Azospirillum brasilense: one gene and its partner. The protein of the gene in region 1 binds, or shares a complex with, the protein of each later gene. Links are inferred from orthologs where the notes say so. Each region holds a gene or a part of one and is shown in the gene's direction. Other genes may lie near its edges.

Region 1 (6,077 bases):
GCTGCACCGGACCCGCGAGCTGGAGGACACTCCGGCCGTGCGGGGCATGATCGCCAAGGTCGCGCACCTGGTCCGCGTCGAGAACGAGGGCTGAACCCATGACGAAGCTGAACGATCTCCGGGACAACCCCGGTGCCCGTAAGGAGCGCATGCGCGTCGGCCGCGGTATCGGTTCGGGCAAGGGCAAGACCGGCGGCCGTGGCGTCAAGGGTCAGACCTCGCGCACCGGCGTGGCCATCAACGGCTTTGAAGGTGGCCAGATGCCCCTTCACCGCCGCCTTCCGAAGCGCGGTTTCCGCAACATCTTCGCGAAGGAATACTCGGTCGTGAACCTGGGCCTGGTCCAGAAGTTCATCGACGCCGGGAAGCTCGACGCCAGCCAGACCATCGATGCGGTGGCCCTGGAAGCGGCGGGCGTCACCGGCAAGGTGAAGAAGGACGGCATCCGTCTGCTGGGCAAGGGCGCCCTGACGACGAAGGCCAGCTTCACCGTGGCCGGCGCCTCCAAGTCGGCTGTGGAAGCGGTCGAGAAGGCGGGTGGCAGCGTCACGCTGACCGCGTCCGCCGCCGAAGCCGCCGAGTGATCGGAAGCCCGCGCTTGCGCGCGGGCCTCTTCCGGCACTAAATGAAGCGAAGTTGCGAGGGGCGGCCTGCATCCTGCAGGACCGCCCCGTTCGTGCATTAGGGACAGGGATACGACCCATGGCATCAGCGGCCGAGCAGCTTGCCGCGAACATTAATTTCGGGGCCTTCTCCAAGGCGACCGAGCTGAAGAAGCGGATCTGGTTCACCCTTGGTGCCTTGATCATCTACCGCCTGGGCACCTACATCCCGATTCCGGGCGTCAACCCGCAGATCCTGGCCGATATTTTTCGGCAGCAGGGCGGGGGCATCCTGGGCATGTTCGACATGCTGGCCGGCGGCGCGTTGCACCGCATGACGATCTTCGCGCTCAACATCATGCCGTACATTTCGGCCTCCATCATCGTGCAGCTTCTGACCGCGGTGTCGCCGCAGATGGAAGCGCTGAAGAAGGAAGGCGAGTCGGGCCGCAAGAAGCTGAACCAGTACACCCGCTACGGCACCGTCCTTCTGGCGACCGTGCAGGCCTGGGGCTTGGCGGTGGGGCTTGAGGCGATGACCGGCGCATCCGGCGCCGCGGTTCCGGAACCGGGGCTGTTCTTCAAGATCGCCACGGTCATCACGCTGGTCGGCGGCACGATGTTCCTGATGTGGCTGGGCGAGCAGATCACCGCCCGCGGCATCGGCAACGGCATCTCCCTCATCATTTTCGCCGGCATCGTTGCCGAGCTGCCGCGCGCGCTCGTCAGCACGCTGGAGCTGGGCCGCACCGGCGCGCTGTCCACGCTGTTCATCGTCTTCCTGCTGCTGATGGCGGTGGGCGTCGTGTTCTTCATCGTGTTCATGGAGCGCGCGCAGCGCCGGCTGCTGATCCAGTATCCGAAGCGTCAGATGGGCAACCGCGTGTTCGGCGGCGAAGCGTCGCACCTGCCGCTGAAGCTGAACACCTCGGGCGTCATCCCGCCGATCTTCGCGTCGTCGCTGCTGCTGTTGCCGCTGACCGCGGTCGGCTTTGCCGGCGGCGAGGGTCCGGAGTGGCTGCAGACCGTCACGCGCTATCTCGCGCACGGCACGCCGCTCTACATGATCCTGTATTCGGCGCTGATCATCTTCTTCTGCTTCTTCTACACGGCCATCGTCTTCAACCCCGCGGACACGGCCGAGAACCTGCGTAAGTATGGCGGCTTCATTCCCGGCATCCGTCCGGGCAAGAACACCGCGGACTACATCGACTACGTGCTGACCCGGTTGACGGTGATCGGTTCGGCCTACCTTGTGGCGGTTTGTCTCCTCCCCGAAATCCTGATTTCCCAGCATTCGGTTCCGTTCTATTTTGGCGGCACCAGCCTGCTGATCGTGGTCACGGTGACGATGGACACGGTTGCGCAGATTCATTCCCATCTGCTGGCCCACCAGTATGAGGGGCTGATTAAAAAAGCGAAGCTTCGGGGGAGAAAGTAATGAATCTCATTCTGCTCGGACCGCCGGGCGCCGGGAAGGGGACCCAGGCGCGGCGTCTCGAAGACACGCGCGGGCTCGTCCAGCTTTCTACGGGCGATATGCTCCGCGCGATGGTCGCCGAGGGTGGTCCGCTTGGGCAGCAGGCGAAGGACATCATGTCCGCCGGCAAATTGATGCCGGACGAGCTGATGGTCAAAATCATCGCTGAGCGCATTTCCAAGCCGGATGTGGCCAACGGCTTCATCCTCGATGGTTTTCCGCGCACGGTCGCCCAGGCCGAGGCGCTGGACACCATGCTGTCGGACAAGGGCCTGAAGCTCGACCACGTGATCGAGATGAAGGTCGTGGACGACGTCCTGGTGGAGCGCATCACCGGCCGTTACACCTGCGCCAAGTGCGGCAAGGGCTATCACGACGTCTTCGAAAAGCCGAAGGTCGAGGGCGTCTGCGATGTCTGCGGCAGCACGGAGTTCAAGCGCCGGGCCGATGACAACGCGGACACGGTGAAGACCCGTCTCGCCCAGTATCACGAGCAGACCGCGCCGATTCTGCCGTATTATCAGAGCCGTGGGGTTCTGAAGACGGTGGACGGCATGGCCGAGATCGACGACGTGACGAAGCAGATCGAGGGCATCCTGGCGTCCTGAGCGGGCCGCCTGACCAGGATTGTCCTGATCGGCTGAAAGGAAAAGCCGCGAGGATCTTCGGACCCTTGCGGCTTTTTCTATGTCGTGACGACGAGGCGGGGAGGGTGATGCTCCCCAAAGACGCCGCCTCTCTTTACGAAGCGGCGTCGGTGTCGGGGCGTGAGAGGTCTTCCGCCTTCCGGCTCAGATCGTTGTAGCGGTCGAGCACCCAGCCGAGGTGATCGGTGGCCGCAACGGCGGCGGCATCGGCGTCGCGGCGCCGGATGGCGTCGTAGATGGCGCGGTGATGGTCGATCATCAGCGCCTCGCGGCCCAGCGCGAAGGGCTCGGTGTGGTGATACTCCATCATCTGGCCGAGGATGTCGCGGATGGTCGCCAGCAGGTGCAGATAGACCGGGCTTCCCGCCGCTTGTGCGACGGCGAGATGGAAGTCCATGTCGTCGGCGGCCTGCTTGCCGTCGCGACCCGTCTCGCCCATCGCGGCGAGGACCCGCCCGATGTGGTCGATCTGCTCTTGGGTCGCGCGCTCGGTGGCGCGCCGGGCCGCCCAGCTTTCCAGGGCCTGCCGGATCTCCACGAGGTCGCAGAGGTTGGCGTGCTTCACGCGGACCATCTCGGTCAGAGCGCCGTCCATGGCGCCTGCAGAGGATACCACGCGTGTCCCGCCGCCCTGGACGGCGGTCAGGAAGCCCTGCGTCTTCAGCTTCTGCAGGGCCGCGCGCACCGAGACCCGGCTGACGTGGAGCTGCTCCGCGAGCTGGCGCTCGCCGGGCAGGCGCTCTCCCGGAACGAGTTCGCCACGGGCGATCCGTTCGAGAATCCGCTCCGCCACCCATTCGGAAATGCGCTGGGAGGAGGCCGGTACGTGGTGGGGTTCTTCGGTGTCGGACACGGTGTCATGCCCTTTCATCAGCAATCGGTCATAGGTCGTACCCGAGTCGGGCAAATCACGTCAACTCGCATCCAGACGGCGGCGTATGGGTCGCATCACCGGCGGCGTTTCATCGGCTCCCACGGCGGGCCATCAGAATGCCTGCCAAAACCACGGCGCCGCCCACCGCCTGGAGAATCCCGAGCGGTTCGGCGAGCAGCGCCCAAGCCAGCACCGCCGCGGCTGCCGGCTGGAGCAGCAGGCTGACGGAGGAGAAGGCTGCGGGCAGATGAGCCAGCGCATAGGCGATCAGGCTCTGGCCACCGGCGTGGCTGACCAGGGCGAGCCCCAGCAGCACAGCCCATCCACCAAGCGATCCGGCGATCAGGCTCTCCCCCGACAGCAGGGCAATGGGCAGCAGGGCGAGGCCGGTGACGACTCCGCTCCAGGTCATGATGGTGGCCGTGGAGAACTCCGCCCGCAGCCGGCCCACCGCCAGGATGTAGCCGCCGTAGAAGACCGCGGTCAGCAGCCCGAGGGCGTCGCCGAACAGGTGGTCCGGGCTCAGCTTCAGACTCTGCCCCATCAGCACGACGGCCCCGCACAGCGCCAGCCCGAGGCCCATCAGGAAGGTCCGGCTGAACCGCTCCTTGAACACCAGCCAGGACACCAACGTCACGAAAATCGGCGCGAAGTTCGCGAGCAGCGTGGAGTTGGCGACGGAGGTGTAGCGAATCGACCAGTGCCAGATGGCGAGATCCCCGGCGAAGAACAGGCCCGCCGCGGTCAGCCGGGCGTAATCGGACAGCGACGAGGGCTTGCGCGACCGCGCGCCTCCCTTCGGTTCCACAGCCATCCAGACCCACAGGGCCGGGATCGCGAAGGCAAGCCGCCAGAAGGCGGTGGCGCTCGGTCCCAATTCGGAGAGGCGCACGAAGATCGGTGCGAAGGCGATTCCCAGCGCCCCGATCAGAAGGGCAATCAGCGCGATCCGTTGCGCGGAGTCGGCGCGCGCGACGGGGGCGAGGGTGCTGGCGTCCGGCATGGCGTCCGTTATAACGGACGCAACCTGCGGACGCCACGTCCCCCCGCCGCATGGCTCGTCTGCGGAAGTCTTGGATTGTGGGACATCGTCCCGCCGGTGGGATCATCCTCGCGTCCGGACCGTTGCCTTGGGGACCAGCCGGCGGAAACTTCCGCTGCGACCGAGACCCTGCAATACTGTGCCATCATGACGCAGCGATCCCCCTGCAAGCCCGCCGAACACCCCCGACCGGTGACCCTGCCGTCGCCGCCTCGCGCCGCGCCGGCCGTACCGTTGCTGGGTCCCGACGATCCGCCGCCGGTGACCGTGCTGCGCCCGGAGTCGGACAGCCCGGTCCTGCTGCTGTGCGATCACGCCTCGCGGGCCATTCCGAAGGCTCTGGGGACGCTGGGGCTGGACGAGGCGAATCTGTGCCGGCACATCGCTTACGACATCGGTGCGGCGGAGGTGACGCGGCGGCTGTCGGAGCGGTTCGGCGCGGCGGCGGTGCTGTCCGGCTACTCGCGGCTGGTCATTGATCCGAACCGCGCGCTGGACGATCCCACGGCGATCCCGGTGGTCAGCGACGATGTGGTCATCCCCGGCAACCGCGCCTTGGACCGGGCGGAGGAGGAGCGTCGCGTCGACGCCATCTTCCGGCCCTATCACGAGGCCGTCGCCGCCGAGGTCGCCCGGCGGCGGGAGCGCGGGCAGGTGCCGGTGCTGCTGTCGATCCACAGCTTCACGCCCGCCATGCGCGGCGTCGCCCGGCCGTGGCACGTCGGCATCCTGTGGGACCACGACCCGCGCATCCCGATCCCGATGATCGCGCGGCTGCGCGCTGACGGGCGCTGGTGCGTCGGCGACAATGAGCCCTACTCGGGGCGGACCACCCTGGGCGGCACGGTGGAAAGCCACGCGACCCCCGCCGGGCTGCCCAACGTCCTGGTCGAGGTGCGCCAGGACCTGATCGCCACGCCGGAGGGGGCGGCGCTGTGGGCGACGGTGCTGGGCGACGCGCTTGAGCCGATCCTGGCCGACCCCGATCTCTACCAGATCAAACTGTTCCCGCGGGAGTGAGCGTTCATGGAGCCGGCCTTCACGCTGGGGCTTGAGGAAGAGTATCTGCTGGTCGACCGCAGTTCGCGGGACATCGCGCGCAACCCGCCGGACGAGATGCTGGAGGCCTGCCAGGAGCAGGCGCCGGGCCAGATCCATCCGGAATTCCTGCGCTGCCAGATCGAGGTCGGCACGCCGGTCTGCGCCACCCTTGCGGAGGCGCGGGCGGAGTTGGCGCGGCTGCGCGCCACGGTGGCCGGGGTGGCGCGCGCCCATAATCTGGCGCCCATTGCTGCCTCCACCCATCCCTTCGCCGCCTGGGAGCCGCAGAAGCACACCAACCGCGACCGCTACAACATGCTGGCCCGCGACCTGGGCGCTCCGGCGCGGCGGCTGATGATCTGTGGCATGCACGTCCATGTCGGGATCGAGG
Region 2 (6,487 bases), 550 kb from region 1 along the record:
GAACCTCCATGCCCTCGGCGCAGATCAGCGTGCCGCCGATGGTGATCTTGATGAGGTCGCGGTCGGCCCGCTCGCCGGCCCGCCCGATGGCGGCGACGATGCGGCCCCAGTTGGCGTCCTCGCCGGCCAGCGCGGTCTTGACCAGCGGGGAGTTGGCGACGGTGAGCGCGATGCGCTTGGCGGCCACGTCGTTCTCGGCGCCGACCAGCGTGATCGAGACGAACTTGGTCGCCCCCTCGCCGTCGCGCACGATCTGCAGCGCGAGGTCGAGCATCACCTCCTCCAGCGCCTTGCGGAAATCGGTGAGCTCCGGCGCCCGGGCGTCGGTCACCGGGGCGTTGCCGGCCTTGCCGGTGGCGAACAACAGCAGCGTGTCGCTGGTCGAGGTGTCGCCGTCCACGGTGATGGCGTTGAAGCTGCGCTCGGTGAACTCCGACAGCATGGACTGCAGCGCCGGGGCGGCGATGGCCGCGTCGGTGAAGAGGAAGCCCAGCATGGTCGCCATGTCCGGGGCGATCATGCCGGAGCCCTTGGCGAAGCCGCTGATCGTCACCGTCGTCCCGCCGATGGCGACCTGACGGGTCGAGCCCTTGGCGAAGGTGTCGGTGGTCATGATGGCCCGCGCCCCGGCCTCCAGCGCCGCCGAATCGTTCTTCAGCGCCGGCACCATGCCCGGCAGGACCTTGGCGATGGCGTCGGCGGCCAGCGGGATGCCGATCACGCCGGTGGAGGCGACGTAGACCTCGTCGGTGGCGCAGCCGGCGATCCTGGCGGCGGCCTCGACGGTCGCCTGGACGGTGGCGTCGCCGGCCTTGCCGGTGAAGGCGTTGGCGTTGCCGGCGTTGACCACGACCGCGCGGGCCGAGCCGCGGGGCAGGCTGTCGCGGCACCAGATCACCGGGGCGGAGCAGGTCAGCGACTTGGTCAGCACCCCGGCCACCGTCGTGCCCTCGTCAAGCACGGCCAGCATCAGGTCGTCGCGGCCCTTGTATCGGATGCCGCTGTTGGCGGTGGCGATGCGCACGCCCGCCACGGGCGGGAGCGTCGGGAAGCCGGCGGGTGCCAAGGGGGAGACGGTCGTGGCCATGGGGACGGGCTCGTGGGGCTGGTGGAGCGGGGGGTGTTGGACGGTGATTGGGATGCAAGGCGCTTGCCCCCTCCCTAACCCTCCCCCGCTTCGCAGGGGAGGGGATTGTCTCCCTCTCCCGCGCAGCGGGGGAGGGAAGGGGCCCGCGGCGTCAGCCGTGGGAAGGGTGGGGGCAACCGGTGCCGGAGCTTTAGTTCTTCTTCGGCTCTTCGGCCTTCGGGGCCGGCGCGGCCTCTTCCTTCGGCATCGGCGAGCCGTCGAGCTGGAAGGTCTCGACCTTGGCGACCTTGCGCAGGTCGTCGACGACGTTGGTCACGATGTCCTTGCTGAGCTGCTGCTCGAGCTGCGGCTTCACCTCGTCCAGGGACGGCTGCGGCTGGGTGCGCTTGTCCTCGACCTTGATGATGTGCCAGCCGAACTGCGTCTTCACCGGCTCCTTGCTCACCTCGCCCTTCTTCATGGCGAAGGCGGCGTCGGCGAAGGGCTCGACCATCGTGTCCTTGGTGAAGTAGCCGAGATCGCCGCCCTGTTCGGCGGCCACCGGGTCCTTGGACTTCTCCTTGGCCAGCTTGGCGAAGTCGCCGCCCTTCTTGAGCTGGGCGATGATCGCCTTGGCCTCATCCTCCTTCTCGACGAGGATGTGGGCGGCCTTGACCTCTTCCTGGGCCGGGTTCTGCTTCAGGAAGGCCTGATAGGCCTCGTCCAGCTTGGCCGGGGTGATGCGCGACTGCACTTCCTTCTGGATGTAGGCGCGCTGCACCGCGCGCTCCTCGGCGCGCTTGATCTCGTCCTTGACCTCCGGCGTGCCGGCGAGGTTGGCCTTGTAGCCGGCCTCGGCCACCAGCTTCGAGTTCACGAGCTGCTCGATCACCGCCGGGTAGATCATCTCCAGCGGCATCTGCTGCACCTGCGGCGGGAGCTGGGCGACCATGCGCTGGACGTCGGAGCGGTGGACCGCCTCGCCGTTGACGCGCGCCACCACCGGATCGGCGTCCGCCGGGGCGGGAGCGGCCTGAGCGGCGGGGGCGGGCGTGGCCGCGGGAGCCGGAGTCGGCGCCGGAGTCTGGGCGTGTGCGGCCAGCGCGAGGCCGCAGGCGGCCATCGACAGCAGGGCGGCGCGGAACACTCGATTCACCATGGAGTCTTTTCCTTCCGGCGGATGTGTCTTGTCACGGTCAATGGCATGACAGAACGTCTTATGATTGGCGGCGGCTGTACGGACGATCCGGCCCCGCGCCCGAATCCGCGGGGGATTAAGCATGGGTTCGCAGCGCGGGGCAAGCGGTCGTGATGCGTGGCCATGACGCCCTGCTTCGACCGTGTTCAAGGCGATATGGCGGCGGAACGGTGGTGCTTCCAGGGCGTGCCACACGCCGATCCACACCCCCGGCAGGGCCGACACCCCCGCGATGCCCCCTCAAAGGGCCGGGCAAAGGGGCGGGTCTCGTTGACAGAAACTTGCTTCGGGCCTATGTGAGACCGGTCAAAAAGCCGGCTTCACGACGTTCCACCCCCGAGGTTTTCATGTTCGGTGCTCTCGCCCGCAAGATTTTCGGCACCGCCAACACGCGCACCGTCAAGGCGCTGCAAAAATCCGTCCAGCAGATCAACGCGCTGGAGCCCGAGTTGGCGGCGCTCTCCGACGACGCGCTGCGCGCCCGCACCGATTGGCTGCGCGGCCGGCTGTCGCAGGGCGAGACGCTCGACGCCATCCTGCCCGACGCCTTCGCCACCGTGCGCGAGGCGGGCAAGCGCGTGCTGGGGCAGCGGCACTACGACGTGCAGCTCATGGGCGGCATGGTCCTGCACCAGGGCAAGATCACCGAGATGCGCACCGGCGAGGGCAAGACGCTGGTCGCCACGCTGGCCGTCTATCTGAACGCGCTGGAGGGCAAGGGCGTCCACGTCGTCACCGTGAACGACTATCTGGCCTCGCGCGACAGCGCCTGGATGGGCCGCATCTACGGCTTCCTCGGCCTGACCACCGGCTGCATCGTGCACGGGCTGGACGACGAGGAGCGCCGCGCCGCCTACGCCGCCGACATCACCTACGGCACGAACAACGAATTCGGCTTCGACTATCTGCGCGACAACATGAAGTTCCGGCTGGAGGACATGGTCCAGCGGCCCTTCAACTTCGCCATCGTGGACGAGGTCGACTCGATCCTGATCGACGAGGCGCGCACCCCGCTGATCATCTCCGGCCCGTCCACCGACTCGTCGGAAATGTATGTGCAGGTCGACCGCCTGATCCCGCAGCTGACGCGGGACGACTACGAGTTGGACGAGAAGAACCGCACGGTCAGCCTGTCCGAGGCCGGGCAGGAGCATATGGAGCAGCTTCTGGCCGAGGCCGGGCTGCTGAAGGCGGGCGGGCTGTACGACATCCAGAACGTGGCGCTGGTCCACCATTCCCAGCAGGCGTTGCGCGCCTACACGCTGTTCCAGCGCGACAAGGACTACATCGTCAAGGACGACAAGGTCATCATCATCGACGAGTTCACCGGCCGCATGATGGAGGGCCGCCGCTATTCGGAGGGCCTGCATCAGGCGCTGGAGGCCAAGGAGAAGGTGACGATCCAGCGCGAGAACCAGACGCTCGCCTCCATCACCTTCCAGAACTATTTCCGCATCTACCCGAAGCTGGCCGGCATGACCGGCACGGCGATGACCGAGGCGGCGGAGTTCGCGGAGATCTACGGCCTTGAGGTCGTTGACATGCCGACCAACGTGCCGGTCCAGCGCAAGGACATGGACGACGAGGTCTACCGCAAGGCGTCGGAGAAATACGACGCGATCATCGACCTGATCGAGGACGCCCGCAAGCGCCAGCAGCCGGTGCTGGTCGGCACCACCTCCATCGAGAAGTCGGAGCTGATCGCCGAGCTGCTGAAGAAGCGCAGCATTCCGCACAACGTGCTGAACGCCCGCCACCACGAGCAGGAAGCCTACATCGTCGCGCAGGCGGGCCGTCCGGGCGCCGTCACGGTCGCCACCAACATGGCCGGCCGCGGCACCGACATCCAGCTCGGCGGCAACGTCGAGATGCGCATCCAGATGGAGCTGGCCAACCTGCCGGACGGGCCGGAGCGCGACGCCAAGATCAAGCAGATCGAGGCCGAGGTGGCCGAGGCGCGCGAGCTGGTCAAGCAGGCCGGCGGTCTCTACGTCGTCGGCACGGAGCGGCACGAGAGCCGCCGCATCGACAACCAGCTGCGCGGCCGTTCGGGCCGCCAGGGCGATCCGGGCGCCTCCAAGTTCTTCCTGTCGCTGGACGACGACCTGATGCGCATCTTCGGGTCGGAGCGCATGGACGGCATGCTCCAGCGCCTGGGCCTGAAGGAGGGGGAGGCGATCATCCACCCCTGGATCAACAAGGCGCTGGAGAAGGCCCAGACCAAGGTCGAGGCCCACCATTTCGAGGTCCGCAAGAACCTGCTCAAGTTCGACAACGTCATGAACGACCAGCGCAAGGTCGTCTATGAGCAGCGTCGCGAGATCATGGACACCGAGGACATCGCCGAGACCGTCCTGGAGATGCGCCATCAGGTCGTTTCCAACATGGTCAACAAGGCGATCCCGCCGAACTCCTACTCCGAGGCCTGGGACATCGCCGGCCTGCACGAGGAGGTGAACCGCCTCCTGGGCATGGACCTGCCGGTGGCCGACTGGGCCAAGGAAGAGGGCATCGCCGAGCCGGAGATCGAGGAGCGCGTCCGCGAGGCCGCCGACCGCAAATACGCGGAGAAGGTGGAGACTTATGGCGCCGACACGATGCGCCATGTGGAGAAGAGCCTGCTGCTGCAGATCCTCGACCAGGAATGGAAGGATCACCTGCTCCAGCTCGATCATCTCCGTCAGGGCATTTCCCTGCGCGCCTATGCCCAGAAGGACCCGCTGAACGAGTACAAGCGGGAAGCCTTCGAGCTGTTCGAGACCATGCTGTCGACCCTGCGTGAGCAGGTGACCGCCGTGCTGATGCATGTCGAGATCCGCATCGCCCCGCAGCCGGAAGAGCTGTACGCCCGTCCGCCGCAGGAGATGCACGAGGGCCGCGACGACCCGGCGCTGGCGATGGCCGAAGCGGGAGCCGGGGCCGCCCAGGGCTACCCGCCGGCCGATGCGCCGCTGCCCGCCGGGATGGTCCGTCGCGAGGCCGCCGCCTCGGTGGTGCCGGGGGCCGACCCCAACGCCTGGGCGAACACGCCGCGCAACGCGCCCTGCCCCTGCGGCTCGGGCCAGAAGTACAAGCACTGCCACGGCAAGGTCGGCTAAGCGCCGCCGCGAAGAACGCCGCCGGGGACATTCCGGAGGGGGATGTTCCGGACGGGGCCGGGCCGCAAGGTCCGGCCCCTTTCCTTTTTGCGGCCCTGGAAACTTCGGCTGGGCTGTGGCGTTCTTCCCATCAAAAGCGGGAGCGCAGCCATGTTGCAGGAATTCAAGACCTTCATCAGCCGCGGCAACGTCGTGGAACTGGCCGTCGGCATCATCATCGGCGCGGCCTTCACCGGCATCGTCAATTCGCTGGTCAGGGACATGCTGATGCCGCCCATCGGCTGGATCATGGGCGGGATCGACTTCTCCAACTACTTCCTCAACCTGTCCGGCGGCCATTACGAGAGCCTCGCCGCGGCGGAGGCGGCGGGGGCGGCGACCATCAACTACGGCCGCTTCATCAACGCGCTCATCAACTTCTTCATCGTGGCGGGCGCGCTGTTCCTCATCGTGCGGCAGGTCAACCGCCTGCATTTCCTCCAGGATTCCAAGCCGAAGGCGCCGCCCCGCCAGGAGGTTTTGCTGGAGGAGATCCGGGATGCGCTGCGCGCACGGCAGGCACCCGCCCCGGGGGACACGACTCGACCGGGGGCGTGAAAGAATCTTCTTGGATTGTGCAGCGCAACCCATTATGTAAGGCGTCTTGATCGCTGGAGGCTCGCGCGTCTCTTGAGCGAGACGCGCTTTGATATTGCGGGACGGCCTTCCTTGGGACCCGGTCGCCCGTTGCTTCGGACAGACGCCTCTCCCTCTTCCGACCTCCTCCCGGCGAAAACGCCGGCGTTCCACCGCTCACCATCCTGGTGCGGCGGCCGTGCGCCGTCTTGGTCCTGAGGAAAGGTTACCCTACTTGTCGTCCATTGAAATGACCGCCGCCGACGCCCTCGTTGTCGAGACCGCCGTCGCCGAGACTTCTGTCGTCGAGACCGCCGTCACCGAGGTTGCCGCCGCCGACGCGACCGTGACTGACACCGTTACCCCGAACGCCTTCGCCGGGCTGGGCGTCCACCCGCTCGTCGTGAAGGCGCTGGAAGCGTTCGAATACAACACCCCGACCCCGGTCCAGGCCGAGGCGATTCCGCCGGCCCTGGAAGGCCGCGACATTCTGGCGACTGCCGAGACGGG

The links.
Region 2: the proteins of secY (region 1) and secA are in contact, whole or in part, in a crystal structure (PDB 3DIN), measured with the Thermotoga maritima proteins. The link is inferred for Azospirillum brasilense from one-to-one orthologs. Residues at the interface, in WP_004081795.1 of Thermotoga maritima: Glu108, Gly109, Glu110, Glu111, Ala236, Glu237, Arg238, Arg239, Ile240, Thr241, Ile242, Gln243, Tyr244, Ala245, Arg246, Arg247, Val248, Thr249, Gly250, Arg251, Arg252, Val253, Tyr254, Gly256, Ala257, Ser258, Thr259, Tyr260, Leu261, Pro262; in WP_004082002.1 of Thermotoga maritima: Glu261, Ala262, Arg263, Lys300, Ala301, Arg302, Thr303, Ile304, Ile305, Leu323, Tyr324, Asp325, Pro326, Val329, Ser330, Tyr333, Ile336, Lys340, Phe345, Val349, Glu363, Phe364, Tyr374, Ser375, Gly376, Gly377, Glu393, Ile395, Thr482, Ser483.

What each region holds. Positions count from the first base shown.
Region 1 is NZ_CP012914.1:2,219,041-2,225,117, reverse strand. The notes cover bases 1-2,872. They hold secY (preprotein translocase subunit SecY), read left to right. Parts: upstream 1-702; coding sequence 703-2,043; downstream 2,044-2,872. Other genes in these bases: AMK58_RS10295 (FadR/GntR family transcriptional regulator), read right to left, coding at 2,824-2,872; AMK58_RS10300 (adenylate kinase), read left to right, coding at 2,043-2,690; rplO (50S ribosomal protein L15), read left to right, coding at 99-584; rpmD (50S ribosomal protein L30), read left to right, coding at 1-94. Also shown: more of AMK58_RS10295, read right to left, coding at 2,873-3,582; AMK58_RS10290 (DMT family transporter), read right to left, coding at 3,692-4,606; AMK58_RS10285 (N-formylglutamate amidohydrolase), read left to right, coding at 4,793-5,665; AMK58_RS10280 (carboxylate-amine ligase), read left to right, coding at 5,672-6,077. UniProt on the Escherichia coli protein: The central subunit of the protein translocation channel SecYEG. Consists of two halves formed by TMs 1-5 and 6-10.
Region 2 is NZ_CP012914.1:2,773,136-2,779,622, reverse strand. The notes cover bases 2,281-5,562. They hold secA (preprotein translocase subunit SecA), read left to right. Parts: upstream 2,281-2,611; coding sequence 2,612-5,362; downstream 5,363-5,562. Other genes in these bases: mscL (large conductance mechanosensitive channel protein MscL), read left to right, coding at 5,513-5,562. Also shown: bifunctional glutamate N-acetyltransferase/amino-acid acetyltransferase ArgJ, read right to left, coding at 1-1,087; AMK58_RS12885 (peptidylprolyl isomerase), read right to left, coding at 1,278-2,225; more of mscL, read left to right, coding at 5,563-5,959; AMK58_RS12870 (DEAD/DEAH box helicase), read left to right, coding at 6,213-6,487. UniProt on the Escherichia coli protein: Required for protein export, interacts with the SecYEG preprotein conducting channel.